4 regions of the Modestobacter italicus genome follow, and region 1 is predicted to be linked to each of the others. Evidence: riboswitches for the same ligand, from Rfam matches in the RefSeq annotation. Region 1 holds a riboswitch; each other region holds the start of a gene.

Region 1 (7,456 bases):
TGAGTGGAGTCCCAGCGCATCACTTCCGAGCGCTGGGACTCCGCTAGGGCTCGAGCAGGGCGGCGAAGGTCTGACCGATCGTCGTCCAGGACCAGCGCTGCTCGACCCACCCGCGGCCCGCGGCGCCCATCGCCCGGGCCCGGGCCGGGTCGTCGAGCAGGTCGGCCAGCACCGAGGCGACGGCGGAGGGTGACCGCGGGTCGACCACGTGCCCGGTGACCCCCTCCAGGACCGTCTCCGGGGCGCCGCCGGAGGTGCCGGCGACGACCGGCAGCCCGCAGGCGGCCGCCTCGAGGAACACCATGCCGAGGCCCTCGACGTCCAGCCCCGCCCGGCGGGTGCGGCAGGGCATGGCGAACACGTCCCCGGCCGCGTAGTGCTCGGGCAGCCGCTCGGGCGCCACTCCCCCGGTGAGGACGACGGAGTGCCCGAGCCCCCGGGCCCGGACCTCCTTCCGCAGGGCGGCCTCCGACGGGCCGCCGCCGACCAGCAGCAGCCGGGCCCGCGGGTGCCGGGCGAGGACCTGCGACCAGCCGCGGACCAGGGTGTCCTGCCCCTTGCGCGGCACCAGCCGGGAGACGCAGACGACGACCGGCGCGTCCCCGAGGCCGTAGCGCTCGCGCACCGGGCCGCCGTCGGCGGCGGGGCTGAACCGGTCGACGTCCACGCCCGGGGACAGCTGCACCAGCTCGGTCCGGCCGGCGAGGGCCGGCGCGAGCCGGCTGTGCGTGTACCGGCTGATGTAGGTCAGCACGTCGAGCCCCCCGGCGATGCGCTGCATCGCCTGCCGCGCGCCGGGGAGGGCGACCCAGCCGGTCTCGTGCCCGTGGGTGGCGCCCACGAGCCGTGCCACGCCGGCCCGGCGCAGGCCGGGCGCGAGTGCCCCGAGCGGCGCCGCGGCGCCGAAGAAGGCGGTCCGGCAGCCGTGCTCGCGGGCCAGCCGGGCGGCGGTGCGGGCGGTCGCGCGGGTCGGCAGCAGCATCCCGGTGGGGGCGCGGACCACCTCGTAGGGCAGCGCGGCGTCGTGCTCGCGGGCGCCCGGGTGGTCCGAGGCGAGCACCACCAGCGACCCGGCCGGCCGGGTCGCCAGCAGCGCCGCGACGAAGGTCTGGATGCCCCCCTGCCGGGGCGGGAAGTCGTTGGTGACGACCAGCGTGCGGCTCACCCGCCGTGGTCCTTCACCCAGTCGCCGGCGAAGGCGACCCGCTGGGCCGCGGTGGGGTGCGAGCCGAACACCCACTGCCAGACCGCGGGCGGGTCGGGGTCGTTCAGGTTGGCCACGCCGAGCGCCTCCTGCACCGCGACGAAGGACGCCGGGTCGTCGGTGAGGTCGAGGGCGTGCAGGTCGGCCCGCGCCTCGATGTGCCGGGACACCAGGTTCTGCACCGGCGTGGACACCAGGGTGCCCACCGCCAGCAGCAGGAGGAGGAGACCCACCACCTGCCCGTCGCCCGGTCCGGTGGCGCCTGCTCGCCGCAGCAGCGGCGGGGCGCCGAGCAGCCAGCCCAGCAGCGCGACGCCCGCGCCGGCACCCAGCGCGCCGATCAGCGTGCCGGTGAGGACGTCGTCGGTGGCCACGTGGCCCAGCTCGTGGGCGGCGATCGACTCGATCTCGGCGTCGGAGAGCTGGTCGAGGACCGTGTCGTAGACGACGATCCGCCGGGTGGAGCCGAACCCGGAGACGTAGGCGTTGAGCGCCGTGGTCCGCCGGCTCGCATCGGCGACCAGCACGTCCTGCACCGGGGTGCCGCTGCGGTCGGCGAGGGCGAGCAGCTCGGTGCGCAGCGGCGAGGCCGGCATCGGGTCGAAGCGGTTGAACGCCGGCTCGATGAGCAGCGGGTAGAGGAACGAGCCGACCACGACCAGCGCGGCGGCGGCCCCGCCGGCCCAGGCCCACCAGGTCCGGGGCGCACGGCGGGCCAGCGCGACCAGCGCCAGCAGGCCCAGCGCGGTCAGGCCGGCGTCGATGCCGGTGGAGGTGGCGACGTCCCGGGCCCACAGCCCCCACCCGCGGGTGGACAGTCCGTAGCGGTGCCGGACCACCTCCGCATAGGCGGCCAGCGGCAGGGTGACCAGCCGGCCCACGGCCAGGATGGCGACGGTGCCCAGCAGCACCTGCCACACCCAGCCGCCACCCAGCGGCCGGGCGACCGCGCGGGCGGTGGCCGCCCCGGCGCGGGTCAGGCCGAAGACGGCGGAGACAGCCAGGCCCAGCAGCAGGGAGGCCAGCGACGCGGGGCGCAGCGCGCCGGCGAAGTCCTCGGCGCGGGCGATCTGGGCCGGGGTGAACGCCGCCGACGGGTCGACGGGCGTGCGGCCACCCGCGGGGGTGGGCAGCAGGTCCCACGGGGTGACCACGGCGATGACCACCGCGAGCGCCAGGCCGAGCAGGACGGCCACCGCGAGCGCCGCCCGGCGCGTGCCGGGGGCGGCGGGGGCTGACACCTGCGCGGTGCTCACGCGGGCCGGTCCGAGGGGGTCTGCGCGGGCACGACGGCGAGCTTAGGCAGGCTGCCTGAGCCGCTCGGGAAGACCGCCCGGCTCAGCCGACGAGACGGCGGGCGCCCACGTAGCCCTTCATGTCCACGGTGGAGACGATCACCGGCTGGCCGGAGGTGGAGGCGTGCACCATCTGGCCGTTGCCGATGTACATGCCCACGTGGCTAACCGGGCTGTAGAAGAAGGCCAGGTCACCGGGCTGGAGGTCGGCCCGGGACACCGCGGTGCCCATCGTCGACTGGCGGGCGCTGGAGTGCGGCAGGGTGACCCCGGCCGCCGCGTAGGCGTACTGGGTCAGGCCGGAGCAGTCGAAGGCGTCGGGGCCGGACGCGGCCCAGACGTAGGGGTCACCCAGCTGGGCCATCGCGGTGTCGACGGCGACCTGGGCCGCGTCGCTGGAGGCGACCACCTCGGCCGGCGGCTCCAGCACCGGGCCGGCGGACTCGGCGACGACCGCCCGCTGCTGCACCACGCTGAGCGCGTCGTACTGCGCCTGGTAGTCGGCGGCCGCGGAGGTCAGGTCGGCCTTCTTGGCGGTGACGTCCTCGAGGGTCTGCTCCGCCGCGGCGGTGGCCGCGTCGGCGTCGGCCTTGGCCTGCTGCGCGGCCTGGGCGGCGGCGCCGACCTGGGCGAGCACGTCGTCGGTGTGGCCGGCGATCGCGTCCAGCGTGGTGACCTGGGAGAGGAACTCCTCCGCCGAGCCGCTGGTCATCAGCGCGTTGAAGCGGGACAGGTTCTCGCCGGTGAAGGCGCTGCGGGCGACCTGGCGCATCTGGGCGTCCAGCGCGGCCAGCTGGGCCCGGGCGTCGGTGACCGCCTGCGCTGCGGCGTCGGCGGCGGCCTGCTGCTCGCGCAGGGTGTCCTGCGCCTCGTTGATCTGCTCGGTGACGGCCTCGAGGTCACGGTTGGCGTCGGCGAGGAGCGCGGTGGCCTCGTCCGCCGTGGCGGCGTGGGTGACCGCCGGCGCGGCCGACGCGCTGCCCGGCAGCGCGGTCAGCGTCCCGCCCACGGCGAGCGCCAGCAGCAGCCCGGTACTGACCCGTCCGAGGCCCCGGGCACGACCGGTGCGGGCCGGAGCGGCAGCGGACCCGGACGGGCGCAGGGCGGACAGGGCACCGGACTGAGGACGCGCCACGGGCGGCGGACTCCGTTTCTTCCACTCGACCGCCTACCGAGTCAGCTGACGGGTTCGGGCGAAGGAACGCCCTGTCTCGGCGCGCCGTCGTCGGCGCGTGTGCCCCGTTCCCGGCGCACGTGAGAACTCACCCCAGGACTGCGGTGGGTCCCCGGTCCACCTCGCCGCAGAGCGGTCCGGTGGTTCGGCGGTGTCCGAGCGGGGTCACCCTCAGTGGCGACTACGTCCCTCTCCGACACGACGAACCTAAGGCCGTGACCGGATCGAGATGAAGCCCTGTCAAACCCCGGAGTGGGGGCCAGAGCTGACAAATCGCACGCGTGGGATTTGTCAGCTCACGTGCCGGTCGCCCGGCGACGACGCATCCTGATGACGCAACGGCGGAACCAGGCCGAAGTCTGCCAAAGCCTGGACCGCTCGGCGCTCCACCTCGTCGAGGTCGACGACGCTCCACGGGTCCGGGGCCGCGGTGTCAATGCGACCGACGTCACGTCCGGCCGTCGCACGACCGGGCGCGTCACCGGTAGTGGCGCCGGCGGCACGGTGCGCCACGTCCGTGGTGGCCGGGCGGCGCTCGGCGGGGTCGGGGCCCAGGGCGGGCCGGCGGGTCAGCGGCACGACGGTGGGGTCGCTCCCCCGCCAGCCGGGTGGTGCCCCCAGCAGGACCGTCACGACGCAGTCGTCGCAGCCCTCGCCCCGGACGGTGCAGGTGTCGCAGTCGATGAGCACGGCGGCTCTCCTTCTCTGTGTCCACGTCCGACACCGCGGACGTTAGGAGCACCCCCCGACAGTTCCGGCCGACCGACCTGCGGCGGCGTCCCGGGCGGCGACGCCCGCCACGCCGGGGCGGCCGCGGTCCGGCGTGGCCTCCCCGGGACTGTCGGACCCCCGACCTAGCGTCCGCTGCGTGTCGTCCCACCCCGTTCCACCGCCGTTCCCGTCGGTCGCCGGCGAGGGGGTCCCGCCGGCCTGGCGGCAGGTGGCGCTCCCCACGGCCCCTCCGGAACGGCCGCGCTACCTGCAGGCGACGATCGACGACATCGGGACACCGCTGGCCGAGGTCACCTTCGTCGTGGTCGACCTGGAGACCACCGGCGGTTCACCCAAGGACAGCGCCATCACCGAGATCGGCGCGGTGAAGGTCCGCGGCGGGCAGGTGCTCGGCGAGTTCCAGACCCTGGTCGACCCGGGCCGGGAGATCCCGCCCTACATCAGCGTGCTGACCGGCATCACCTCGATGATGGTGGCCGCCGCCCCCCGCATCGACTCGGTCCTGCCGGCCTTCCTTGAGTTCGCCCGGGGCACCGTGCTGGTCGCCCACAACGCCCCCTTCGACCTCGGCTTCCTGCGCGCCGCGTGCGAGGAGACGGGCACGCCGTGGCCTCCGTTCGCCTCGGTCGACACCGCCGTGCTGGCCCGCCGGCTGCTCACCCGCGACGAGGTGCCCAACTGCAAGCTCGGCACCCTGGCCCCGTTCTTCTCCGCCGAGACCCAGCCCTGCCACCGCGCCCTGGACGACGCCCGGGCCACCGTCGACGTGCTGCACGGCCTCTTCGAGCGGCTCGGCCCGCTGGGCGTCAGCTCGCTGGAGGAGCTGACCGGGCTCACCCGCCAGGTCGACCCGCAGCGGCGGCGCAAGCGGCACCTGGCCGAGCACGTGCCCTCCGGACCTGGCGTCTACCTCTTCCGCGGGCCGCGCGACCAACCGCTCTACGTCGGCACCTCCAACGACCTGCGCACCCGGGTCCGCAGCTACTTCTCCGCCGGGGAGCAGCGCAGCCGGATGACCGAGATGATCGCGCTGGCCGAGCGGATCGAGGCGCTGCCCTGCGCGCACGACCTGGAGGCCGCCGTCCGCGAGCTGCGGCTCATCGCCGAGCACAAGCCCCGCTACAACCGCCGGTCGCGGTTCCCGGAGCGCGCGCTGTGGGTCCGGCTGACCGACGAGGTCTTCCCCCGGCTGTCGGTCGTCCGCCGGGTCCGGCCCGGGGCCGGGGTGTTCCTCGGCCCGTTCCCCGACCGGCGGGCCGCCGACGCCGCGGTCGCCGCCGTCCACGAGTCCCTGCCGCTGCGGCAGTGCACCTCGCGGCTGTCGCTGACCGTGCTGGGCACCGCCTGCGCGCTGGCGGGGATGGGCCGCTGCGGGGCACCGTGCACCGGGGCGCAGAGCCGGGAGGACTACGCCTCGATCGCCGCGGTCTTCGCCGCGGCCGTCGACTCCGACCCCCGCGACCTGGTCGCGCCCCTGCTGGACCGGGTCGAGCGGCTGGCCGCCGAGGGCCGGTACGAGGACGCCGCGGTGCTCCGCGACCGGGTCGCCGTCCTGGTGCGGGCGGTGCGCCGGCGGCAGCGGCTGGAGTCGCTGGCGACCGTCCCCGAGTTCGTGATCGCCCGGCCCGACGGTGCCGGCGGCTGGCAGCTGTCCGTGGTGCGCCGGGGCCGGCTGGTCGCCGCCGGGGTCGCCGAGCGCGGTCGCTCGGTCCGCGGGTACCTGGCCGACCTGCGGGCCACCGCCGAGACGCCGGTCGGCCCGGACGACGAGCTGGCCGCCTCGGTCGACGAGACCGAGCTGGTGCTGCGGTGGATGGAGAAGCCGGGCACCCGGCTGGTCGACGTCACCGGCACCCTGGCCAGCCGCACCCCGGGCACCGGGCCCTACAACGGCTTCCTGACCCGGGTCGAGGCCGGCCGGGCCGAACGCGACCCCTTCGCCGACAACCGGTCGCTGGGCACCCGGGCCCAGCCGGACCGGGTCGCTCCTGGGCAGCCGGCCCCGCGGCCCGCGCGGGGGCGCGGGACCGGGCGGGCTGCGGCGCGCCGCGGCCGGGTGGGGCCCGGGCTAGCATCCCCGGCGTGATCACCGCCATCGTGATGATCGATGCCGCCACCGACTCGATCGGCGAGGTGGCCGAGGCCGTCGCGGCCCTGTCCGGGGTGAGCGAGGTCTACTCGGTCGCCGGCGACGTCGACCTGGTCGCCCTCGTCCGGGTGCACGAGTTCGACGACATCGCCACCGTCGTCGCCGGGCAGATCAACAAGGTGCCCGGTGTCCTGGACACCGCCACCCACGTCGCGTTCCGGGCGTACTCCCGGCACGACCTGGAGGCGGCCTTCTCGATCGGCTTCGAGTCCACCGAATAAGGACCCCGCTGCCCCCACCCCTCGCACGCTCGGGGCGGGCCCCTCCAGCGGGGCCGTCAGGTTCCGGGGTCCGCCTTGGCTGCGCGGCTGACGCGCACCCACTCCTCGAGCTTGGCTGCGGCCCGGCCGTCGTCGACCGCCGCGGCGGCCCGCTCCAGCCCGGCGGCCAGGGCGTCGTGCAGCCGGGCACCCCGCGGGTCGAACGCGGCCAGCGCGGCCGCGGCGTTGAGCAGGACCGCGTCGCGCACCGGTCCGCGGTCCCCGGCCACCAGCCGGCGCACGACCTCGGCGTTGACCTCCGGACCGCCGCCGCGCAGCGCTCCCGGCGCGGAGACCGGCAGCCCCAGCGCCGTCGGGTCCAGCCGCTCGGCGACCACCTCGCCGTCGCGGACGACCCACACCGCCGACGTCGTGGTGGTGGTCAGCTCGTCGAGGCCGTCGTCGCCGCGGAAGACCAGGGCCCGGGTGCCCCGCCGCGCCAGCACCTCGGCGAGCACCGGTGCCATCCGGGCGTCGGCGCAGCCGATCGCCGCCGCCACCGGGCGAGCCGGGTTGGTCAGCGGCCCCAGGAAGTTGAAGACCGTGCCGATGCCGAGCTCCCGGCGGGGCACGGCGGCGTGCCGGAAGCCGGGGTGGAAGACCGGCGCGAAGAAGAAGCCGATGCCCGCCTCCCGCACGCAC
Region 2 (7,456 bases), 1.7 Mb from region 1:
CGTCGGCGGCCAGCGCGCGTCCGGCGCCCACCTGCGCGGCCTCCTGGCCCAGCAGCGAGGCCCAGATGCCGAGCTCGCCCTGCCGCTGCAGCGCGGTGGCCTCGACGTCCCAGCGGCGGACCAGGGCGAGGTCGCGGTACAGCCCGCGCAGCTCCTCGTCGCTGACGTCGAGGGAGTAGTCGGGGTGCTCGACGCGCTCGCCCTCCGGGGTGAGCAGCTGCACCAGGTCGGGTTGACCGGGCAGGTGGGGGGCGCCGGCCCCGGGTACGGGGTCGACCACCTCGGTGGTCTGCGACAGCGTGCTCATGCCCATCTCCTGCCGTCTCGCGGGGCCGGGGTCACCGACCGCCCGTCGTCGGACGTCTCCGCGGCGCCGGGGTGTGGCACCACTCACACATCGTGGCACGCGGGACCGCGCAGGGAGCACACCACCACGGGGCCTTTCTGCGCAACACCCTCACCCGGCGGTGCGCACGATGACCACCGCAGGGCGGTTGGCACGTGTCAGACTGAGCAACGTGCCCGCCGTCCCGGACCGTCTGGACGCCACCGACGCGCGGCTGCTGCTGGCGCTGTCCGCGGACCCTCGGGCCACGGTGCTCTCCCTCGCCCAGACCCTCGGCCTGGCCCGCAACACCGTCCAGTCCCGGCTGGCCCGGCTGGAGTCCGGCGGCGTGCTGGACCCCTTCGAGCGCCGGGTCCGCCCGGAGGCGCTCGGCTACCGGCTCGGCGCCTACGTGACGGTGCAGGTCGTGCAGCGCAGCCTCGCCGACGTCGGCGAGGCGCTGGCCGCGATCCCCGAGGTGCTCGAGGTCATCGGGCTGTCCGGGGTCGCCGACCTGCTGGTGCAGGTGGTCGCGGTCGACGCCGACGACCTGTGGCGGATCACCGAGCAGGTGCTGGCCATCCCCGGCGTGCAGCGCACCGACACCAACCTGGCGCTGCGCCGCTTCGTCGACCACCGGATGACCCCGCTGCTGGAGCGGGCCGCCGGCACCGCCCCCGTCGACGGCGGCTGACCCTCAGCGCCGCCGGCGGACCCGCACCGGCCCACGGGCGGTGGCCACGTCGACCACCTCGCCCCGCTGGGTCACCTCGACCTCGCCGGCCGCGGCCAGCCGCCCCGCCGCGGCCCGGGCCGCCGGCATCAGCTCCCGCCAGCCCTCGGGGTCGACCGCCCGGGCCGCCTCCGACGGGCAGATCGTCGTCCCCGCCCGGCGCTCGTCCAGCAGCGCGTCGATGGTCCGCTCCAGCGCCCGGTCGACGTCCTCCACCGGCCCAGGATGCGCCGGCCGCGCCGGGCGCGCCCGGCCGGGCGCCGCGCGTGCTGGGATGGCCCGGTGCCCACCCCGCCTCCGCCGGCCCGCCTCGGGCTCGGTCTCGCCGCCGCTGGCCGGCCCGCCTACCTGACCCTCGGCCGGGACGTCGACCTGCCGGGCGACCGCTCGCCGGCCGCCCTGCAGGCCCGGACGCACGCGCTGCTCGACGCCGCGACCGCGCTGGGCGTCGAGTACGTCGACACCGCCCGGTCCTACGGCCGGGCCGAGGAGTTCCTGGGCTCCTGGGTGCGGGAGACGGGCCAGACGCCCTTCGTGGCCAGCAAGTGGGGCTACCGGTACGTCGGCGACTGGCGCCGGGACGTCGACGTGCACGAGGTCAAGGACCACGGGGCGGCCGCCTACGAGGCCCAGCTGGCCGAGACCACCGCGCTGCTGGGGCCGTGGCTGCGGCTGTACCAGGTGCACTCGCTCACCGCCGACAGCCCGCTGTGGGACGACCGGCCGCTGCAGCAGCGGATGGCCCGGCTGCGCGCCGACGGCGTCGAGCTGGGCTTCTCGACCTCGGGGCCGGCCCAGGCCGACGCGGTCCGCCGGGGGCTGGCGCTCACCGTCGACGGCGCACCGTTGTTCACCAGCGTCCAGTCGACCTGGAACCTGCTGGAGCCCTCCGCCGGGCCGGCGCTGGCCGAGGCCGCCGCGGCCGGGGCGCGGGTCGTGGTCAAGGAGGGCGTGGCCAACGGCCGGCTGACCGACCGCGGCGCCGACCCGGGCAGCGGGCTCGCCCGGGCGGCCCGCGAGCGCGGCGTGGGGGTGGACGCCCTGGCCCTGGCCTGCGCGCTGGCCCAGCCCTGGTGCTCCGTCGTCCTGTCCGGCGCGGTCACCGTCGCCCAGCTGGAGAGCAACGCCGCGGCCCGCGACCTGGTCGCCGGCGTGGGGCCGGAGGAGTGGCTGCAGCCGGAGGAACCGGCGGCGTACTGGTCGGCGCGCAGCCGGATGGGCTGGGGTTGACCGGTTTCACGCCTCAGGGACGCCGGGTAGGGCGCGATCATGGCGACGCACACCTCCCGGACCGGCATCGGCACCCTCGGCTGGGTGCTGCGCGGCGCGGCCGCCGGCGCCGCGGGCACCAGCGCACTGAACGCCGTCACCTACCTGGACATGGTCGGCCGCGGGCGCGGCACCAGCTCCACCCCGGAGCAGACCGTCGAGGCGCTGGCCGAGAAGGCGCACGTGCAGATCCCCGGCGACGAGGAGACGCGGTCGAACCGGGTGCAGGGGTTGGGGCCGCTCACCGGGCTGGTCGCCGGGATCGGCGTGGGGGTGCTGGCCGGGCTGGCCCGCGCGGCCGGGTTCCGCACCCCGCCGCTGGTCGGGACGGCGCTGACCACCGCCGGCGTGCTGGTCGCCGCCAACGGCCCGATGACGGTGCTGGGCATCACCGACCCGCGCACCTGGTCGACGACCGACTGGGTCAGCGACGTCGTCCCGCACCTGGCCTACGCCGCGGTCGTGCGGACGACGATGGACGCCTTCGACCGCTGATGGAGTGCCAGGGGCGCGTTCTCCGCGCCGTGGCACTCCACGTCAGCGCCAGCCGCCGTCGTCGACGCCGCCGGGCACCGGGGCGTCGGGGTCGTAGGGCGTGCGGGTGAAGACGAACGTCGCCAGCTCCAGGTGGTCCGGCGCGATCCGCAGCGTCTCCCCGGCGTAGTAGCCGTCCAGGCCCACGAAGGTGCCGTCCTCCCGGGCGGCGAACCGGCTGGCCCGGCCGCTGCGCCCGGGCAGCGGCCCCAGGTGCAGCAGCCCCCCGGCCTGCGCGCGGAGCACGTGCGGCGTCGGACCCCAGAACCAGGTGCCGAGCAGGTCCAGGGCCACCGGCGGCGGGGACGGCGCCCAGGCCTCCACGACCCGCGGCTCGGCGGCGCGCAGGTCGGCCAGCAGCCCGGGCACCAGCGGCTCGAGCCCGCTGGTGGTGTTGGCCAGCGAGACCCCGCCGGCCTGCTCGGCCCGGTCGACGAACACCCCGGCGAGGAAGCCGGGCATCGAGCCGCCGTGCCCGACCAGCACCGCGCCGTCGACCCGCACCACCTGCAGCCCGAGCCCGTAGGCCGACCAGCCCGGGACGGAGGGGTCGACGCCGGCCGGCACGGCCATCTCCTCCAGCGTGGCCGGCGACAGCACCTCCGCGGTGTCGCCGAGCAGGAAGGCGGCGAACCGGCCGAGGTCCGCCAGCGTCGCCCACAGCTGACCGGCGGCCGCCATCACGCCCGCGTCGTGCTCGGGCTCGGGCAGGACGACCCCTGCCCACGGGTGCACGGCCGCCCCCTGCGCCGCGCGGCCGGTGGGGCGCGGGCTGGTGCGGGTCATGCCCAGCGGTGCGAGGACCTCCTCGCGGACGACGTCGGCCCACGGGCGGCCGCGGTGCCGCGCCACCAGCTCCCCGAGCAGCCCGAAGCCGAGGTTGGAGTAGTGGAACCGGCGGGCCGCGCCGAGCACGACGTCCTGGTCGGTCAGCCGCAGCTCCTCCAGCGACCCGCCGGGCACCCGCTCCCACCAGCCGCCGGGGCTCTCCGAGGTGGCGCCGGCCAGGTGCGACAGCAGCTGGCCGACGGTGCGCTCACCCAGCGGGGTGCCCGGCACGTGCCGCTCGAGCGGGTCGTCCAGCCCCAGCCGGCCCTCGTCGCGCAGCCGCATCACCGCGACGGCGGTGACCGTCTTGCTGATCGAGCCGATCCGGTACTGGACGTCGGTGTGCGGCTCGGCGACGGCACCCCGGCCGGTCGACCAGGCCAGGCCGCCGTCCCGGACGACGCCGGCCACCAGGCTGGGCGCCCGGCCGTCGCGCTGGACCCGGGCGGTGCGGGCCAGCAGCGTGCGCGCGGTGGAGGGCAGGACCGGTTCGACCATGCGCGGAGGCTAGCCAGCGACCGCGGCGGGCGTGTCGAGCGGCAGCCGGCCGGTGCGCCGGGCCCAGCGCTCGAACACGACCGTGCACAGCGGCGGGACGGAGGCGACCAGCGCGAGCAGCGCGGTGCGCGGCGTCCAGCGCAGCACCCGCCAGGCCAGCAGGCTGACCAGGACGTAGCCGACGAAGACCGCGCCGTGCACCGGGCCGGCCAGCTGGACGCCGAGCTCGGAGGTGCGCAGCACCCACTTGACGAACATCCCGGCGAGCAGGAGCACCCAGGACACCGCCTCGGCGACGGCGACGGCGCGGAACACCCGCGACACGGTGCGGGGGTCGGTCAGGGCTGCGGGCACGGCGTTCCTCCGGTCGGTGGGGCGGCCAGGTCATCGTGCCGCCCGGGCCCGTGTGGCCCCGCGCACGCCCCTGGACCGACGGTGCCCCGGCCACCGTGAGGCGGCCGGGGCACCGGTGTGCGGTCGCTCTGCTACCCGAGGCGGCGCATGGCGGTGATGCTGCCCATGGCGTCGATGCTGGAGATCTTGACCACGTCACCGGACGTCGGCGCGTGCACCATCTGGCCGTTGCCGATGTAGATGCCGATGTGGCTGACCGGGCTGTAGAAGGCGACGAGGTCACCCGGCTGGAGCTGGGCGCGGGTCACCGCGGTGCCCATCCGGGCCTGCGTGCTGCTGGAGTGCGGCAGCGAGATCCCGGCGGCGGCGTAGGCGAACTGGGTCAGCCCGGAGCAGTCGAACGAGTCCGGGCCGGCGGCCGCCCAGACGTAGGGCTTGCCCTTCTGGGCCAGCGCGGTGCTGACCGCGGTCGCCGCGGCACCGCTGGCAGCCGGGGCTGCAGCGGCCGGTGCAGCCGCCGCGCTCGAGGAGCTGGACGAACCGGCCGAGCTGCTGCCGGCCGAGCTGGACTGGGCCCGCTCCGCCCGGGAGGCGGCCTGGCTGGCCCGCGCAACGGCGTCGGCGGCGGCGGCCCGTGCGGCGGCAGCCGCCTCGGCCTCGGCCCGGGCCTTCTCCTCCGCGGAGAGCCGGTCGTAGGCCGCCTTGTACTCGGCGATCTGGGTGTCGAGGTCGGCCTGCTGGGCGGCGACCTGGTCGACCAGCGTCTGCGCGTCGGCGGTCGCCTTCTCGGCGGCGGCCTCGGCGGCGTCGGCCTGCTCGGTCGCGGCCTGCGCCGCGGCGAGCACCTCGTTGTTGTGGTCGGCGATCGTGCCGAGGGTGCCGACCCGGTCGAGCATGTCGTCGGCGGAGGTGCTGCTCAGCATCGCCTGCAGGGTGCTCAACTGGTCGCCGGTGTAGGCGCTGCGCGCCACCTGGCGGACCTGGTCCCGGGCGGTGCCCACAGCGGCCTCGGCGGCCTGCACCTGCTGGCGGGCCTGCTCGGCCTCCGCCTGCTTGGTGGTCAGCGCCTCGCGGGCGTCGTTGAACCGCTCCGTGACGACCTCGAGGTCGTGACCGCGGGCCGCGACGAGGGCCGCGGCCTCCTGGGAGGTGGTCGGCTGCTCCGGGGCGGCGAACGCCGGCAGCGGAGCGAGGACGACGCCGCCGGCGGCGACCAGGGTGAGGAGGACCCGACGGCCGGTGAGGCCACGACGGGCAGAGCGGTGCGTACTCGCCATGTTCGGCGGGTGTGTCCTTTCTTCCACCTGCCGCCTACCGAGTTAGCTGACGGGTTCGGGCGGGAAGACACCCGGTACCTCGTGCCCGTGCGCGGGCAGCGAGGTGCTTCACCCCAGTGCTGCGGTGGGTCCCCGGTCCACGGGCTCGCGGGTGTCGCTGCGAGCCGCTGTGGTTCGGCGGCGGTCCTGGCGGTCGCCACCGCGGCGGTGGCTGAGCTGCCCGTTCGGACCGTCGCCGACCGTACGTGCGGAGTGGACTGATGACAAACGCCTCGTCCAGATTTGTGGAGAAACTCCTGGCGTGTGCTCCGACACGCTCACAGCGCGTGACAGGCTCGCCGAGTGCGGGGCCTGGGACGGCGAGAGTTCTGTCTCGTCCTGCTGCGGCGGATGGCCGACACGCGACCTGACCTGGTCGCCGACGCGCTCCCCCGGCTGGGTGCCGACCGCGCCCAGGCCCGGGCGGCGCACCGCCGCTGGCAGGCCCTCGGGCACGCGCCGCGGGGCCCGCGCGGCCTGGCGGCGCAGCTCGCCGTCCTCGGCCCGCCGGCGGAACGTGACGAGGTTCGCACCGGCGACCTGCTGCTGGTCGCGCACCGCTGGCCGCTGCCGCTGTGGCCGCACCTGCGGTGGGAGGTGCTGGCCGACCCGGGCGGGGAGGTGCTGGCCCAGCAGCTGGTCCGCGCGGCGGGCTCACCGGTCCCGCCGGCGTCGGCCGGGCTGCTGGTCTGGGAGCACGTGGTCGCCGACGTCGCCGCGCTCCCCGGTGCGGCGGCCGCCGACCCCGGCGTGCCACCCCGCTGGGAGGTGCACCTGCCCGACGGCACCCGGGCGCGGTTCGTCTGGGGGTTGCTGCAGCAGGTGGACCCCCCGGCATGATCGGGCGCGTGCCGCACCTCACCCCCGCCGTGTGGGACGACCCGGTCGTCCAGGAGCTGACCTCCGCCCAGCAGACCGAGATGCGCGTCCTCTACGACGGCGACATCGAGCCGGGCGTCAAGCCCTCGGCCGAGGACATCGCGGTCGTGCTCGTGGCCCGGGACGACGACGGGACGCCGGTCGGCTGCGGGGCGCTGCGCCCGCTGGGACCCGGCGCGGCGGAGCTGAAGCGGATGTACGTCGTCCCGGCCGCGCGCGGCCGCGGCATCTCCCGGCTGCTGCTGGTCGCCCTGGAGGCCGAGGCGGCCGCCCGGGGCTGGACGACGCTGCGCCTGGAGACCGGCACCCGGCAGCCCGCGGCCGTCGGCCTCTACACCGCGGCGGGCTACCGGCCGGTCGAGGCCTTCGGGCACTACGTCACCGACGACACCGACGACTCGCTCTACTTCGCCCGGGTGCTCGCGTGACCGCCGCCCGGTACGACGCGGTGGTCGTCGGCGGCGGGCACAACGGCCTGACCGCCGCCGCCTACCTGGCCCGGGCCGGCTGGTCGGTGCTGGTCCTGGAGCGGCGCGAGGTGCTCGGTGGCGCGGCGATCAGCCAGCAGGTCTTCCCCGGCGTCGACGTCCGGCTGTCGGCGTACTCCTACCTGGTCAGCCTGCTGCCGGACCGGATCGTCACCGACCTGGCGCTGCCGCTGACTCTGCTGGACCGGCCGGTCGCCTCCTACACGCCTCTCCGCCGGGAGGGCGCGCACCG
Region 3 (7,456 bases), 1.6 Mb from region 1:
CGACGAAGGGCTGCCCAACCGCTTCATCGGCCTGACCGGCACACAGACCGAGGTCGAAGCGGCCCAGACAGCGGCCGGCGTGCCGCTGGCAGAGAACGACGGGACGATGCACGCCACGAGCCTCTACCTGTTCGGCAACGACGACCTGGCGCGCGTCGTCTTCTCCGCGGGCGACACCTCCGGTGAGATCGCACAGGACCTCGAGGCCATCGCGGCAGCATGACGGTTCAGTATCGCCTGAATACAGCGCCTTGTGTACCATCTCCGCCGTGATGCCCGTCCTGCACGCCGAGGTCCTCGCGCGCTTCGGCCACGCCCTGTCCGACCCGACGCGCACCCGCCTCCTGCTGGCGCTGCGCGACGGACCTGGATACCCCTCCGAGCTGGCCGAACTGCTCGACGTGACGCGGCAGAACCTCTCCAACCACCTGGCCTGCCTGCGCGGGTGTGGACTCGTGGTGGCGGTACCTGAGGGACGACGGTCCCGGTACGAGCTCGCCGATCCCCGCCTGGCGCACGCGCTGGGCGACCTGCTGGGCGTCGTCCTCGCCGTCGACCCCACCGCCTGCCCTGCCGTCGAGGACGAGGACTGCTGCTGATGGCCGCCGAACCGCTCCGGCTGTCCACCAGCCGCCCGACGACCGCTCCTCGTGACGATCGCAGGGCAGTCCTCGCCCGCCGCATCCGGTGGTTCGTGGCCGCCACGATCACCTACAACGTCATCGAGGCCGTCGTCGCGCTCACCGCCGGGACGAAGGCGTCGTCCTCCGCGCTGATCGGCTTCGGCCTGGACTCCGTCATCGAGGTGTCGTCCGCTGCGGCTGTGGCGTGGCAGTTCGCCGGCCGCGATCCCGAGGCGCGTGAGCGGATCGCGCTGAAGGTGATCGGCGGGTCGTTCTTCGCCCTGGCCCTGTTCGTGACCGTGGACGCGGTCCGGTCGCTGCTGGGGTCGGGAGAGGCGGAGCACTCCTCGGTCGGGCTCGTCCTGGCGGCGGTGAGCCTGGCCGTCATGCCGGGCCTGTCCTACGCACAGCGTCGAGCGGGCCGAGAGCTCGGGTCGGCCTCGGCGGTGGCGGACTCCAAGCAGACCCTGCTGTGCACCTACCTGTCCGCCGTCCTGCTCGTCGGTCTGGCGTTGAACAGCCTCTTCGGCTGGTCGTGGGCCGACCCCATCGCCGCCCTCGTGATCGCTGCCGTCGCCGTGAAGGAGGGCCGCGAGGCCTGGGCGGGGGACGACTGCTGCTCCCCCGCTTCCGCTCTGCGGCTGGCTGCCGACGACACGGATGCGTGCGGTTGCGCGCCCGGCTGCACGTGCTGCGGCTCGTCCGAGCCCGCCTCATGACCCACCAGACGACAGGAGTTCCTCGGTGAGCGGCGGACACGACCACGGCGCGGGGGCGGCTGCTGGCAGCCCCGACCACCGCCGGCGGCTGGCGATCGTCCTGGCCATCACGACCACCGTGCTGGTGGTCGAGGTCGTCGGCGCCATCGTGTCGGGCAGCCTGGCGCTGCTCGCCGATGCCGGGCACATGCTCACCGACGCGGCCGGACTGACCATCGCGCTGATCGCCGCCAATCTGGCGCTGCGCCCCGCGACGCCGAAGCGCACGTGGGGCTACCGCCGAGCCGAGGTGCTGGGCGCCACCCTCCAAGCGGCGGTGCTGCTCGGCGTCGGGCTGTACGTCTTCATCGAGGGGATCCGTCGGCTGTTCGAGCCTCCGGAGGTCGGCTCGACAGCCATGATCGTGTTCGGCGTCATCGGCCTCGTCGGCAATGCGGTGTCGATCGCGGTGCTCACCAGGGGCCGCGGGAGCAACGTCAACATGCGGGCGGCGTTCCTGGAGGTGGTCAACGACGCCCTGGGCTCGGTCGCGGTGCTGCTGGCTGCGCTGATCATCGCCCTCACCGGGTGGCTGCAGGCGGACGCGGTGGTGTCCCTGCTGATTGCGCTCCTGATCGTGCCCCGCACGCTGAAACTGCTCCGCGAGACGGTGTCGGTGCTGTTGGAGAGCACTCCCCCGGGGCTGGACCTGGACGAGGTGCGGGAGCACCTGCTCGGCCAGCCCCACGTGCTGGACGTCCACGACCTGCACGCCTCCCAGATCACCAGCGAGCTGCCGGTGCTCACCGCACACGTCGTGGTCGACGAGGCATGCTTCCAGGACGGGCACGCTCCCCGCGTCCTCGACCAGCTGCAGTCCTGCCTGGCCGACCACTTCCCGGTCAGTGTGGAGCACTCCACGATCCAGCTCGAGCCCCGGACGCACGCCGGGCACGAGCACCCCGCCCACCAGTGAGCAGCAGGCGACCGATCACCCGGCGGTGACGGTCATCGTCCCGATCTGGCCCAGCGCGACGTGGAAGGAGCACTCGTACTGGTAGTCGCCGGGTCGCTCGGCGGTGAAGTCGAAGGTCTCGCTGTCGCCGGGTGCCAGGATCGGGATCTGCTCGGCGATGTCCACCGGCCCCTTGCCAGGAGTGAACCGGATGTTGTGCGTCAGCTGCTCCGCGTTGCTGGTGAGCGTCAACCGCACCTGACCCGGCGCGACGGTGAAGCTGTCCGGGACGAAGACGTAATCGTCGCCGACGAGGACCGTCAGCTGCTGGACGCCGTCCGGGCCCATGGTCACCGTCCCCGGGGCGGCCTCGTCGTCGGCTGCCTCGCCTCCGCCGTCGGGATCGTCGCCGCAGGCAGCAAGAGCGACCGCGGCCAACCCGGCCAGCCCGCCGGCCAGCACCGTCCGCCGGGTGATCTGCGCGTGCACCGGGGCAGCGTACCCACCGCTACTGACGGACTTCGTATCGACCTGGGCGCCGCTGGCTGACCGTCAGATGTTGCAGAGGTCGCTGAGTGCCGCCGCCAGCATGGGCAGACCGGCGATCAGCCCGGGGGTGAGCAGGACTCCCCACAGACCCCCGGCGAGCATCCGGTGCCGCCACGGGTCCATCGGCGCCGCCGGCTGGAGCAGGCGCCCGACACGGAGGACAGCCCCCTCCTGCGCCATGGCCATGGCCGTTGCCGGTGCGCGCATCTCGACCAGGCTGACGATTGCCGAGGCGACGCTGACCCGGTCGACGCGGGCGGCTGCCGCGTCGTCGGCGAGCAGTTCGATCAGCTGGCGGGTCTGCATCGACGCGGCTCGGAACAGCCGCAGGCGCGGGAACGCCCGCACCAGCGCCTGCGACAACGTCACGGCCAGGCTGTGGCGCGCCCTCAGGTGCGCCGCCTCGTGTGCGAGCACTCCCTGCAACTCGTCATCGGACAAGGCAGCCAGGGCGCCCGTCGTCACCACGATGCACGACGTGCGCCCGGGAACGCAGAAGGCCGCCGGGGCCGAGGCGTCCATGACCAGTACGCCCAGCTGGGGATGCGGCTCGGTCACCATGTCGATCGACCGGCGCAGCTCCCGGCGGCGCCGCCACCCTGAGACGAGCTCCCGGGCGACGCAGCACAGCACCCACAGCGGTACGAGGCCGGCGAGCACGGTCCCGACCAGGGCACCGGGGAGGAACTCGGCCGAGCCGTAGGCGGTGGCGATGCTCGCTGCGCAGGCATGGAAGACCGCGCCGAGGTCGCCGGCGAGTGTGGTGACCGGGATCAACAGGGTCACACCGGCCAGCACGAACGCCGCGACGGCGCTGACGGTCAGCGCCTGCCAGGCGAGGATGGCCAACCGAGGTGCCTGCGTCGTCCATCCTGCCCTCGCCAGTCGCGGCCCTGCGACGAGGATCGCGACGCCGGTGACGGTGAGCGCGAGCCCGGCGGTCACGCCCGGCCGCCCGGCGCCGACCGTCGCTCGTTGCGAGCGGCGTCCACGGCAGTGCGGAGTTGCGCGACGGCGTCGGGCTGCAGGTCTGCGACGAAGTGCATGAGCACCTCCTGCTGGTCCCCGGACTCGGCGAGGACGTCCTGCAGCAGGGCTGCGGCGTGCTCGGCGCGGGTGCGGACCGGGCGGTACAGCCAGGCCCGACCGGACATCTCGCGGGTCAGCTGCCCCTTCCTGTGCAGGTTGTCCATCACCGTCATGACGGTCGTGTAGGCGAGGTTCCGCGAGGAGTTCAGCGCCCCGAGCACGTCCCGCACCGTCGCCGGCTCACCGCGACGCCACAGCTCCGCCATGATCGCCGCCTCCAGCTCACCGAACGGGCGCACGCTCCCACCTCTCCTGGCCGTCTCTCCGAGACGCCCCTACCGACGGCGAGGTGCTCGCCGTCCAGCTCCACCCGGTCCCGTCCGACAGCCTAGGAGCACGGGCCATCACCGGCCGCGGACGCCGGACGAGCGGGCGGGCCGTGTCCGACCGGCTCATCCGGAGCAGGCTCCACCCAGGGAGATGCCGCGGGCCGCCAGCCACGGTGCCGGGTCGGTGCGGTTCACGTACAACCCGCCGGTGTGCACCTCGACGTGGACGTGCGGGCCGGTGGACTGGCCGCGGTTCCCGACCTCGGCGATCTGCTCACCGGCGGCGACGCGCTGACCGGCGGAGACGAACGCCTGGTTGATGTGGCCGTAGAGGCTGATGGTCCCGTCCGCGTGCTGGATGTAGACCGCCAGCCCGAAGCCGTTCGCCGGGCCGGCCTGCAGGACCACACCGGCGTCGGGTGCGTAGATGGGTGTGCCGATGGGAGCTGCGATGTCGACGCCGTTGTGGTTGGTCCCCCAACGGCTGCCGAAGCACGAGGTGACGCGTCCGGCTGCCAGCGACTCGGTGCCGGCTGCCGAGGCAGCGGCCACGGCCTGCTGCCGCTTCTGGACCATGGCGTCGGCGTCGGCGTTGCCGCGGACGGTCAGGAGCTGCACCTGCGCGGCTCGGAGCTGCGCCTCCAACGCGACCTTCTCGGTCTCAGTGGAGTCGTACGCGACCTGCGCCTGGGCGAGTTGCGCCTGCGCGTCGACCGCGGCCCGGTCGGCCGCCTGGGCGGCGACGTCGCGGGCGGCGAGCGCGTCGCGGGCGGCCTGGTCCGCGCGCTGCACCTGCGCCTCGGCGTTCCGCAGGGCCTCGAGTCGCTGGGCCTGGTCGTCTCCGACGAGGTGGAGCATGGCCGCGCGCTCGAGGAGGTCCTCGGGACTGCGAGCTCCCAGGAGGGTCACCGCGCCACCCAGAGCGTCGGCACCCATGTAGCTCTCCCGTCCCAGCTCGGCGACGTCGTCCCGGGTCGCGACGGTGGCCGCCTGGGCGGTGGCCAGCTCAGCTGCGGTGCCGGCGGCTGCGGTCTGCGCCGCCGTCAGCTCCTCCGCAGCCACGCGCGACGCCTCGCCGGCCGCCTCGGCCGTGACGGTCAGGCGCTGCAGCTCCAGTTCGGCAGCGGCGAGCAGCCCCTCGACGCGAGCGACTTCTGCGCCCGCCGCATCGACGGTCGACTGGGCGGCAGCCGGCCCGGCGCCGTTGTCACCGGGGGCCGCGGAGGCGGGGGCCGACGCGAGTGTCAGGTGCAGGGTCAAGGCCGCGCCGACAGCGACGGGAGCCCAGCGGGCGAGGGTTCGGCGAGGCCTGGGTGGGGAGGTGGTCCGGTGGTGCAGGGTCGCCAAGGCGACGGTTCTCCGTTCTTCCTGACTGCCTACCGGGTTAGCTGACGGGTTCGGACGGGAAGCTGCCCTACCTGCGTGTGCAGGATTCACCCCGAGGGACGTGGGTCCCCGGTCCGCCTCGGCGATGCCTCAGCGGTTCGGCGTGCCCACCGGGGGTCCTCTGCGCGAGGAGCGGGGCCCTGGTGAACCGGGTAGAGACGCTACTACGAAGCCGCATAGTTTGTCACGGTCCGGTAACGAAGCCCGTCAGGAGACGCCGCCGTAGGAGTGCAGCCCGGTGGACACCAGGTTCACGAACAGCAGGTTGAACACGAGGGTGGCCAGGGCGACCAGGTTGGTCCACGCGGCCGGACGACCACGCCATCCGGAGGTGTTCCGGGCGTGCAGGTACGCGGCGTACAACGCCCAGGAGATGAACGCCCAGGTCTCCTTGGGGTCCCAGCCCCAGAAGCGCCCCCAGGCGCTCTCGGCCCAGATGGCGCCGGCGATCACGGCGAAGGTCCAGATCGGGAAGCCGAACACCGCCGTCCGGTGGGCCACCCGGTCCAGGGCCGCTGCGCTGGGGAGCCTGTCGGCCAAGCCGGTCGGATCGGCGCCGGAGATGGCTGAGCGCTCCCGGTGGGCGGCGACCAGGTAGAGGGCGCTGGCGACCCCGCTCACGATGAAGACGCCGAAGGAGACGATCGCGGCGGACACGTGCACCGCCAGCCAGTTCGAGCGCAGCGCGGCGACGAGCGGCCCCGACTCGGCGTACAGGTAGAGGCCGATCAGGACCAGCGCGATGACCGTCGGCCCGAGGACGAAGACGCCGATCCGCCGCAGACCCGGCACCCGGATCACCAGGACCAGGTAGACGAGCACCCCGACCAGCACCGCTGCGGTGGCGAACTCGTACATGTTGCCCCACGGGACCCGCCCCGCAGCCGCGCTGCGCGCGAGGAGGACCCCTGTCTGAGCCAGCGCCCCGACGCCGGTCAGGAGGACTCCCAGCTGGCCCCACCGGGCGCTCGGGGTCTTCTCGGTGGGCGTGTCGTCCGGCGGGAGGCTCGTCGCACCCGGGGCGCCGGCATGGACTGCGGCCCTCTGCGGTGGGTTGCGGGTGGCTGACCGACCGAACGCCAGTTCGGCGCAGAACCCGATGGCCGCGGCGCCGTACACGGCGATCGCCACGCCGAACAACGTGTCGGACAGCTCGGCGAACGTCTCAGGAGTCATGCGGACCTTCCTCGTCGGTGACGTGCTCGGGATGGGTGGGAGCCCGCCGGGGTCGACGGTGGTGGAGGAGCGCGGCGAGGAGCGCAGCACCGGCCAGCCCGGAGAGGCCCCACTCGGGCAGGGCACCCAACCGGGTCGCCACCGTGGTCTGGGTGCGCTGGGCCACCGCCCCGACGAAGACGTGGGGCTCGAACAACTCGGACCGGTCGATGACCGTCCCGTCCGGCGCGACGACTGCGGAGATGCCGCTGGTCGCCGCCACGATGACCGTGCGCCCGTGCTCGATGGCCCGCAGCCGGCTCATGGCCAGCTGCTGCTCGCTCTCCGCGGTGTACCCGAAGGTGGCGTTGTTGGTCTGGACGACGAGGACGGAGGCTCCGCCGTCCACGACCTCGGACACCAGTGCGTCGTAGGCGACCTCGAAGCAGATGACGTCCCCGAGGCGCACTCCCCCGGCATCGAGGACGCCGGACTCCGTGCCGGGCAGGAAGTCGCGGCGCAGCAGGTCGACCTGGTCGCTGAACAGCCGGAAGAAGGAACGGGCGGGCATGTACTCGCCGAAGGGCACCGGGTGCCGCTTGGCGTAGCGCTCACCCGGGCCGGTGACCGGGTCCCAGACGATGCCCGCGTTGGTCAGGTAGCGCCCCGGCCCGTCCAGGACCGCACCGATGAGGATCGGTGCGCCGATCGCCCGGGCGGCACGGTCGATGG
Region 4 (7,456 bases), 1.9 Mb from region 1:
GCCCCGGCCGCCGCGGCACCCTTCCCCGACGGCACCCCCCTCCGGGGTGGGGTGCCCTTCTTGTTGCGCGACGACTTCCCCGACATCCGGTGTCACCTCGTGATCGGCAGGAACGGCTGAAGGGACCGTTCCCGCAGCCGGGATCCCTTCTTACTATGGGACATAGTACGAGACGCCATAGTTGTTCTCGTGCAACGCGCCCGCATGGCCAGCGCCCGACGGCGCACCTACCGGGGAGCACCCGACCGCCTCCGTAGGCTGGCCAGGGTCACGAGATCGACCGGTAGGCGACGACATCAGTTCTGGGAGGCCGGATGACATCGTCCAGGGGCACGGCCGCCGCGCTGGTGACCGTGCTGGCGCTGAGCGGCTGCGGCGCCGCGCCCTCGGCGGACGACGCCGAGCCGACCGCGGCCGCCGTTCCTGGCGATGTGGCGACCTGCGAGCCCTTCGCCGCCGACGGTCAGAGGGTCCGTACTGGCGACACGCTGCCCGTCCTGACGTTGCCGTGCCTGGTGCCCGGTGAGGACGTCGCACTCGACGACCTCGGCGACCGGCCGGTCCTGGTCAACCTGTGGGCCAGCTGGTGCGCGCCCTGCCGGGAGGAGATGCCCCTGTTGCAGAAGGCGTACGAACGCGACGGCGATCGCATCGGTCTTCTCGGTGTCAACACGGAGGACACGCCCTCGGCCGCGGCCGCGGTCCTCGCCGATCTGGACGTGACCTACGCGCATGTCGTCGACCGGGACAAGGAGCTCCTGACCGATCTGGCCGCTCCAGGCCTGCCGGTGACCCTGGCCGTCGCGGCCGACGGGAGGATTCTCGACCGGCAGATCGGTCAGGCTTCGGCCGAGCGCTTCGACGAGATGGTCTCCCTGCTCGTGGCCGACTCCGCCTCGACTCCGCCGTGACCGCCGCCGGCGGTCCGTCGGCGCCCGTCGTGGAGCCGAGTGTCTCTGTCCCGGAGAACCGGCGCCGTGCGAAGGCAGGGTGGCTGCCGAGCTGGACGCGGCTGCTCGCGGGCATCGCGGCCGGTGTCCTCCTGGCCGGCAGCATGCCGCCCCGGACGGCCTGGTACCTCGCGCCTCTCGGCGCTGCCGTCCTCACCTGGTCGCTGCTGGGTCTGGCCTGGCGGCAGCGGCTGGTCCTGGGGGCCATGACCGGGCTGGCCTTCTTCCTGCCGACGCTGAGCTGGCTGACCGGTTTCCACCCGGCGGGGTTTGCCGCCCTGCTCGTGCTGGAGGTGGTGCTGTTCGCCGTGGCGATGCTGCTGGTGGACGCCCGTCCCGCGCGGTGGTGGACAGTCCCGGCCGCGCTCGTGGCCCTGGAGGCGGTGCGCGCCCGGTTCCCGTTCGGCGGCTTCCCCATCCCCGGGATCGCGCTGGGGCAGCTCGACGGGCCGTTCGTCGTCGCCGCCCCTCTGGGCGGCTCGCTGCTCGTCGTCGGCCTGGCCACCGGTGCAGGAGCGGCGGCGACCGCCGTGCTCGCCGCCGGCCGGCGGGTTCGCACTCTCCTCACCGTCGCCGCCTTCGTCGCGGCGAGCGCGGTGGGGGTCCTCTTGGCCGGTCCGGACGGCGCCTCGGCGGGCTCGCTACGGGCGGCCCTGGTCCAGGGCGGTGGCCCGCGCGGCATCCCCGCCGTGGTCAGTGACGCCAACGCCGTCACGGAGCGGCAGTTCCTGCTCAGCGAGGACCTGCCACCTGGGCTCGACCTGGTGCTGTGGCCCGAGAGCAGCCTCGGTGTCACCGGCCCGGTGGCCGACACGCCGGAGGCCGCGCGCGTTGCTCAGCTGGCACGGAGCACCGGAGCCACGGTCGTCGCCGGCCTGAGCGAGTCCTTTGACGAGCGCTTCCGCAACGCGGCGGTGGCCTGGGATCCGGCCGGGCGCATCGTCGACCGCTACGAGAAGGTCCACCGCGTGCCCTTCGGGGAGTACATCCCGGCCCGGGCGCTGCTCGAGAGTCTGTCGGACATGACGGCGCTGGTGCCGCGGGACGCGACCCCGGGCCGCGGCCCGGGGTTGCTGCGCACCGCCGCCGGTCCACTGGGCGTGGTCATCTCCTACGAGGTCTTCTTCTCCGACCGCATCCGTGCCGCCGTCGAGGCCGGCGGTCAGATCTTGCTCGTGCCGACGAACGCCGCCTCGTACACGACCGAGGAGGTTCCTGCGACCGAGGTCGCCGCCGCACGGATGCGCGCCCTCGAGTTCGACCGTGCCGTCCTGCAGGCCGCGCCGACCGGGTACACGGCGATCGTGCGGCCCGACGGACTCGTCGTCGAGCAGACCGGGCTCAGCACTGCGGAGGTGCTCACCGCGACCGTGCCGCTGCGCACCGGCATGACCGTGTACTCCCGCACCGGCGACGGGCCCGTGCTGGCGGTCGCGGCGCTGTCCCTCCTCGCCTCCCCGTTGGCGCGGGTCGCCACTGCTCTGCGTTGCCGTCGGCTGCGGCGTGTCACGGTGGGGACGTGATCCGCAGATGCTCCGACGCCTCGGTGGACGGGCAGCGCGGCGCAACGGTTGGGCCGTCGGGTCACCGCCCGCAGGTTCGCGATGACGCAAGAACCCCGTTTGTCCCGGCGGCTGCGGCTGCGCCTCGGTGCCTTCGTCCTCGCCCTTCTCGCCGGCGCAGCAGTGACCCTGTCGGTCGACCTGCCGACCGTCGCAGAGGTGCGTTCCTGGCTGGACGAGGGAGGTGCTGCGCGCTGGCTGGTGGCTGTCGTGGGCGTCTCCCTCGCCTTGCAGACGCCCGTCTCGCGATCGGCGATCTCCGTGCTGCTGGGTGCCGTCGTCGGTTTCCCCGCAGGGTTGGCGGTGGCCCTGAGCGGCGGGCTGCTCGGTGGACTGGCCGGCTTCGCCCTGAGCCGCTGGCTCGGCCGGGAAGCCGTGGCCCGCCTGGCCGGTGCTCGGCTGGCCGCGCTCGACCGCCGGGTGGGCGCACGGGGGTTCGCCTCCGTCCTTGCCGCGCGCATGGCGCCCGTGGCGCCGTTCATGGTCGTCAGCTACGCGGCCGGCCTCAGCAGCGTCCGGCTGCTGCCCTACCTGCTCGGAACCGCGCTGGGGCTGGTGCCGTGGTCGGTCCTGTACGTCGGCATCGGCACCTCCGTGACGAGCACCGGCTTCTGGACGTCACTGGCCGGCGTCGCGCCACTCGCCGTCCTGGCGTCCTGCGCGCTGCTGGCGGCCTGGCTCTGGTGGCGGCGGCACTGGCCGCATGCCACGCCGCACATGGGCTGGAGATCCACCGCGACGAGGCGGGCCGGTCTCGGTGATGACCTGTCCACTCTCCCGCCGGAGCGACCCGACAACTGATCGAAGCAAACCCGCAGCCCTCCGCGGAATCAGGCGGTCGCTACCAGCGGGGGCCGCGAGTGAGGGACGGAGCGGCCACTGGTGGCCACCGGGCGGTACGCCGACACCCAGCCAGGAGGCAGTTCAACCCCAGGCGCGGCCGCTCTCAACAGCCAGACTGAGCCTGCCGGCGGCGCCTGATGGGCCCACGGTGACCGGCTGCGTGGTCCCGCCCGCAGCGCCGCCACCACGTCACCGTTGCTCGTCATGACACCGATGAGGCGATGAGAAGCCTCCCCAGCGGACCGTCGACCGGACCGAACACCCGGTGATGCTCGGCCTTGAGCCCGGCCGGCGGCAGCAGCGCGGCGACGTCCTCATCCTCCTCGTACAGCCGGTGCCCCTCCGCGACGAAGTCGCGTCGGGCGACTGCAGGCATGTGTCGCTCGAGGTGGTACCCGAGCGCGACGTGACCGCCGGGCCGCAGGAGATGCCTGATTGCCTCGAGTGCCTTGACCGGGTCTGACCAGAAGTAGAGGACGTGGACGGCGACGACGAGGTCGATCGGGCGGTACGCGTTCAGCGCCACCGCGTCGCCCTGTACGAGGCGAAGCCGCCCGGCCTCGATCGCCGCGCGGTTTCGGCCGGCTGCCTGACCGGCCAGAGCCGGCGACGGGTCCGCACCGAGGACGAGTGCGTCGGGGAACGCAGACAGGAGCGCGGCCAGGCCCACTCCGGGGCCGAAGCCGAGCTCGGCGACAACACGGGCCGGCGGCACCAAGGACGCCACCTCGTCGACGAGTCGCCGGTTGAAGGCCGCGTTGTTGCGTGCCATGAAGCGCCCGGCCAGGCGTCCGAGCAGCCCGGAGGGCGAGCCGAATTGCCGTCCGACCACTCCCATCACACCTCCCCCGGCGAGGGACGGAGCGACAATAGCCATGTACAGGGTGGAGCACTTCGGAACACGGTCACTCGCCAGTCACGGGTCAGCAGCCGAGGCTGATGCCGCGCGCGGCGAGCCAGGGAGCGGGGTCGACCCGGTTCTGGTACAGCCCGCCGGTGTGCGTCTCGATGTGCAGGTGCGGGCCGGTTACTTGGCCCTTGTTGCCCACCTCGGCGATCTGCTGGCCGGCGGTGACCGTCTGGCCGGCGGTCACGAAGTACTGGTTGATGTGGCCGTACACGGTGATGGTGCCGTCGGGGTGCTGGAGATAGACGGCCAGCCCGAACCCGTTGGCCGGGCCGGCCTGCAAGACGACCCCGCTCTCCGGGGCGAAGATGGGGGTGCCGATGGGAGCGGCGATGTCGATGCCGTTGTGGTTGGTACCCCAGCGGCTGCCGTAGCAGGAGGTGACCCGGCCGTTCACCAGCGCGCCCGCGCCGGCGCTGGCCTGGGCGAGCCGGGTGCGCTGCTGCTGTTCCCAGGTGGCGTTCGGATCGGTAGCGCCTCGGGCGGCGAGCAGCCGGGTCTCGGCGTCCTTGAGCTGCTGCTCCAGACCGGCCTTCTCCGCGGCGGCTGCGTCGTAGGCCTGCTGGGATGCCGCGAGCTGGGCCTGGGCGGCCGCGTCGGCGTCGGCCGCTGCCCGTACGGCCGCGTCTCGCTCGGCGACCGCGTCCCGTGCCGCCCGGTCCGCGTCCTCCTGCCGCTGCCGGACGGCCTCGGATGCCTCCAGGCGCGCGGCACGGTCCTCGCCCAACAGGTCCATGGTGGCGGCGCGCTGCAGCACCTCCTCCGGACCGGCAGCGTCGAGCAGCACGACAGTTTCTCCCAGGGGCGCGGATCCCATGAACGCCTCCCGTCCGAGAGTGGCGACGTCGTCCTGGGCCTGCGAGGCGGCGGCCTGCGCGGCCTCGAGCTCGGCGGTGGCCGCCGCCGCGGCCGACTCCGCCGCCGCGAGCTCGGCCTGCGCGGCTCGGGACGCGTCCGCGGTGGCCTCGGCCTCGACCGTCGCTCGCTGCAACTCCTCCTCGGTCGTCGCCAGGCGCTGGTTGATCCGCTCGATCTCCGCAGTGAGAGCGTCACGGCCGGGCTGGTCCTGGCCGGCGACGTTCGGCGCCGCGAGCGCTGACGGTGCCCCGCCACCGACGAGGAGCCCCGCGATGGCCACGGTGGGGATCATGAGATGACGCCATTGCCGGCCCCAGCCACGGTCGAGCCGGGCGTGTGCCGAGCGACGGACGAGAGGCGTGCGGGAGGCGCGGTTGTGCAGGGTCGCCAAGACGGCGGCTCTCCGTTCTTCCTGACCGCCTACCGAGTTAGCTGACGGGTTCGGGCTGGAAGACGCCCTACCTGGAGCGCACGCAGGTGCGCCGCCAGGATTCACCCCAGGGGATCGATGGGTCCCCGGTCCACCCGGCCAGTGGCACGGATGGTTCGGCGGGGTCCGTCCGAGGTCCTCTGACTGAGGAACGCGGCTCGGCCGGGCCGGACGGAACGGTAGTACGAAGCGTCTTAGTTGTCACGGTCGGGTAACGACTCGTCCCACACCTGCGCGCCCGAGCTCCTTGAGCGACCCCGGGCGATAGGCGGGCCGCCAGCAGGGCACTGAAGCCCGGAACACCGGCTTCGACGTCCCTCCCAGGCGACCGTCGGCATCACCTGAAGTGCACATGGATGGATCTGACGGCCGTGCCGGCGGAGCTGGAGACTGTGACCGAGAAGCGGTCCTCCAGGGGACGACTGGCGCCAGTCAAGGTCGCTCCGATGAGCCTCCGTCACCTGGGACACCACGGCTCACGACGACCGGATCGCGGGGGTCGCCGTGCGCGACACGCTGCTGGTCGACCTGGCGCTGCGCGGCCGCATCTCGGGATCGCCGCGAGGGCGTCGAGGTCGGCCTCGCAGGCTTCGATGTCCCTCGCACCGACCGAGACTGCGGATCATCGCTCACATCGCCGCATCGGCCGCGACTCACTTCCCCCGCTGCAGCGGCGCCACCGGGTCGCCGAGGCACCCTCGGCTGGCCGTTGTCCTCAGGACCGCACCGTCCCGATCTCACTGCGCTGGCCGCAACTGGTGACTGCAGGCACAGCTTCTCGGGGCAGACCGCCACCGCTGGTGATCGCCCGTGATCCCGCAGCGGACGGAACGGAGGGATTCCGTTTGGGAATTCGACGCCAGTCAACCGTGGGGCCGGGAACGACAGCTGGACGCTCGCCTACGTTCCGACCATCAGCCGACGATGCGGCGCGCGAACCGATACCCGGCCTGATCAACAGTCGTGACTGCAACAGGCTGCCCGAACGTCCGGGCGTGCACCATCTGGCCATTGCCGATGTAGAGACCGACGTGGCTGATCGGGTCATAGAAGAACACCAGGTCCCCCGGCTGCAGTTCTCCGCGGGAGACTTCCCGGCCCACGGTCGCCTGCGTTCGGCTGGCGCGCGGCAGTGACACTCCCGCAGCCGCATATGCAAACGACGTCAGGCCGGAACAGTCGAAACCGTCCGGGCCGGACGCTCCCCAGACATAGGGGTCGCCGACCTGAGCGAGGGCCATCTCGATGGCGGTGGCGCTCGCGCTACCCGGCACGACGGGCAGCGCCGCGACCTTCGGGGCGGCCAGCGTTGGACCGGCGATCTCCGTCGTGACGGCGGTCTGCTCCGCCGCGGTGAGCCGGCCGAAGTCGGATTCGTACTGCCCGATCCGCTCCTGCACCTCAGCCTGCTGCGCCTGCAGCTCAGCGAGCGCGGCCTCGGCCGCCGCGGCCGCCGCGGCCGCCTCTGCCTCGGCCGCCGCGGCCGCATCCTGGAGGAGGGCGACCTCGGCGATGATCGCGTTCGTGCGGTCGGCGATCACATCGAGCGTTGCGATCTGCTGGACGAGCTCGGTCGCGGAGTTGCTGCTGAGAAAGGCGGCCACCCGCGACCGGTTTTCGGCGATGTAGCCGCTCTGAGCAATGGCGCGCAACTGTGGCTCGTAGGCGTCGAGCATGCGCTGGGCGTCGGCCGCCTCAGCGGCGGCAACGCGCGCCGCCTCCTGCTGGCCCGCGACGATGACCTCTGCCTCGTCGATCTGCGCGTCGACCAAAGTGAGCTCCTGGGCGGCCTGCCGCACCTGCTGCATGGCCTCTGCGGCGGTCCCGGGCTCGGCGGAGGCGACCGACGGCGACAGCATGCCCCCGGCAATGAGGAGCGCCCCGACGGCGAGGACCGCACGGGGCC

What was found. A riboswitch is a leader RNA that binds a small molecule or an ion and turns the genes downstream of it on or off. The one in region 1 is predicted to bind cyclic di-AMP.
Region 2: linked by a shared signal. The riboswitch ahead of MODMU_RS24875 (C40 family peptidase) and the one ahead of MODMU_RS16820 (C40 family peptidase) in region 1 are both predicted to bind cyclic di-AMP.
Region 3: linked by a shared signal. The riboswitch ahead of MODMU_RS09310 (M23 family metallopeptidase) and the one ahead of MODMU_RS16820 (C40 family peptidase) in region 1 are both predicted to bind cyclic di-AMP.
Region 4: linked by a shared signal. The riboswitch ahead of MODMU_RS07645 (M23 family metallopeptidase) and the one ahead of MODMU_RS16820 (C40 family peptidase) in region 1 are both predicted to bind cyclic di-AMP.

What each region holds. Positions count from the first base shown of each region.
Region 1 covers NC_017955.1:3,513,438-3,520,893, forward strand. The annotation lists gene MODMU_RS16805 (AMP-dependent synthetase/ligase) at 1-3, shown strand, start outside; gene MODMU_RS16810 (glycosyltransferase family 4 protein) at 44-1,165, opposite strand; gene MODMU_RS16815 (M48 family metalloprotease) at 1,162-2,460, opposite strand; gene MODMU_RS16820 (C40 family peptidase) at 2,543-3,634, opposite strand; cyclic di-AMP (ydaO/yuaA leader) riboswitch at 3,650-3,834, opposite strand; gene MODMU_RS16825 (hypothetical protein) at 3,965-4,306, opposite strand; gene MODMU_RS16830 (DEDD exonuclease domain-containing protein) at 4,542-6,491, shown strand; gene MODMU_RS16835 (Lrp/AsnC family transcriptional regulator) at 6,488-6,775, shown strand; gene trpD (anthranilate phosphoribosyltransferase) at 6,832-7,456, opposite strand, start outside.
Region 2 covers NC_017955.1:5,226,439-5,233,894, forward strand. The annotation lists gene pdhA (pyruvate dehydrogenase (acetyl-transferring) E1 component subunit alpha) at 1-307, opposite strand, end outside; gene MODMU_RS24845 (Lrp/AsnC family transcriptional regulator) at 519-1,019, shown strand; gene MODMU_RS24850 (DUF3253 domain-containing protein) at 1,023-1,274, opposite strand; gene MODMU_RS24855 (aldo/keto reductase) at 1,341-2,288, shown strand; gene MODMU_RS24860 (hypothetical protein) at 2,328-2,822, shown strand; gene MODMU_RS24865 (serine hydrolase domain-containing protein) at 2,865-4,187, opposite strand; gene MODMU_RS24870 (DUF3817 domain-containing protein) at 4,197-4,541, opposite strand; gene MODMU_RS24875 (C40 family peptidase) at 4,673-5,818, opposite strand; cyclic di-AMP (ydaO/yuaA leader) riboswitch at 5,835-6,008, opposite strand; gene MODMU_RS24880 (hypothetical protein) at 6,209-6,697, shown strand; gene MODMU_RS24885 (GNAT family N-acetyltransferase) at 6,694-7,164, shown strand; gene MODMU_RS24890 (phytoene desaturase family protein) at 7,161-7,456, shown strand, end outside.
Region 3 covers NC_017955.1:1,904,456-1,911,911, reverse strand. The annotation lists gene MODMU_RS09345 (SCO family protein) at 1-223, shown strand, start outside; gene MODMU_RS09340 (ArsR/SmtB family transcription factor) at 273-599, shown strand; gene MODMU_RS09335 (cation efflux transmembrane domain-containing protein) at 599-1,342, shown strand; gene MODMU_RS09330 (cation diffusion facilitator family transporter) at 1,368-2,297, shown strand; gene MODMU_RS09325 (plastocyanin/azurin family copper-binding protein) at 2,313-2,765, opposite strand; gene MODMU_RS09320 (M56 family metallopeptidase) at 2,829-3,770, opposite strand; gene MODMU_RS09315 (BlaI/MecI/CopY family transcriptional regulator) at 3,767-4,153, opposite strand; gene MODMU_RS09310 (M23 family metallopeptidase) at 4,307-5,443, opposite strand; cyclic di-AMP (ydaO/yuaA leader) riboswitch at 5,543-5,683, opposite strand; gene ccsB (c-type cytochrome biogenesis protein CcsB) at 5,777-6,745, opposite strand; gene lnt (apolipoprotein N-acyltransferase) at 6,735-7,456, opposite strand, start outside.
Region 4 covers NC_017955.1:1,567,044-1,574,499, reverse strand. The annotation lists gene MODMU_RS07665 (TlpA family protein disulfide reductase) at 348-911, shown strand; gene lnt (apolipoprotein N-acyltransferase) at 908-2,473, shown strand; gene MODMU_RS26820 (TVP38/TMEM64 family protein) at 2,555-3,313, shown strand; gene MODMU_RS07650 (class I SAM-dependent methyltransferase) at 3,558-4,193, opposite strand; gene MODMU_RS07645 (M23 family metallopeptidase) at 4,279-5,412, opposite strand; cyclic di-AMP (ydaO/yuaA leader) riboswitch at 5,523-5,682, opposite strand; gene MODMU_RS07635 (C40 family peptidase) at 6,465-7,456, opposite strand, start outside.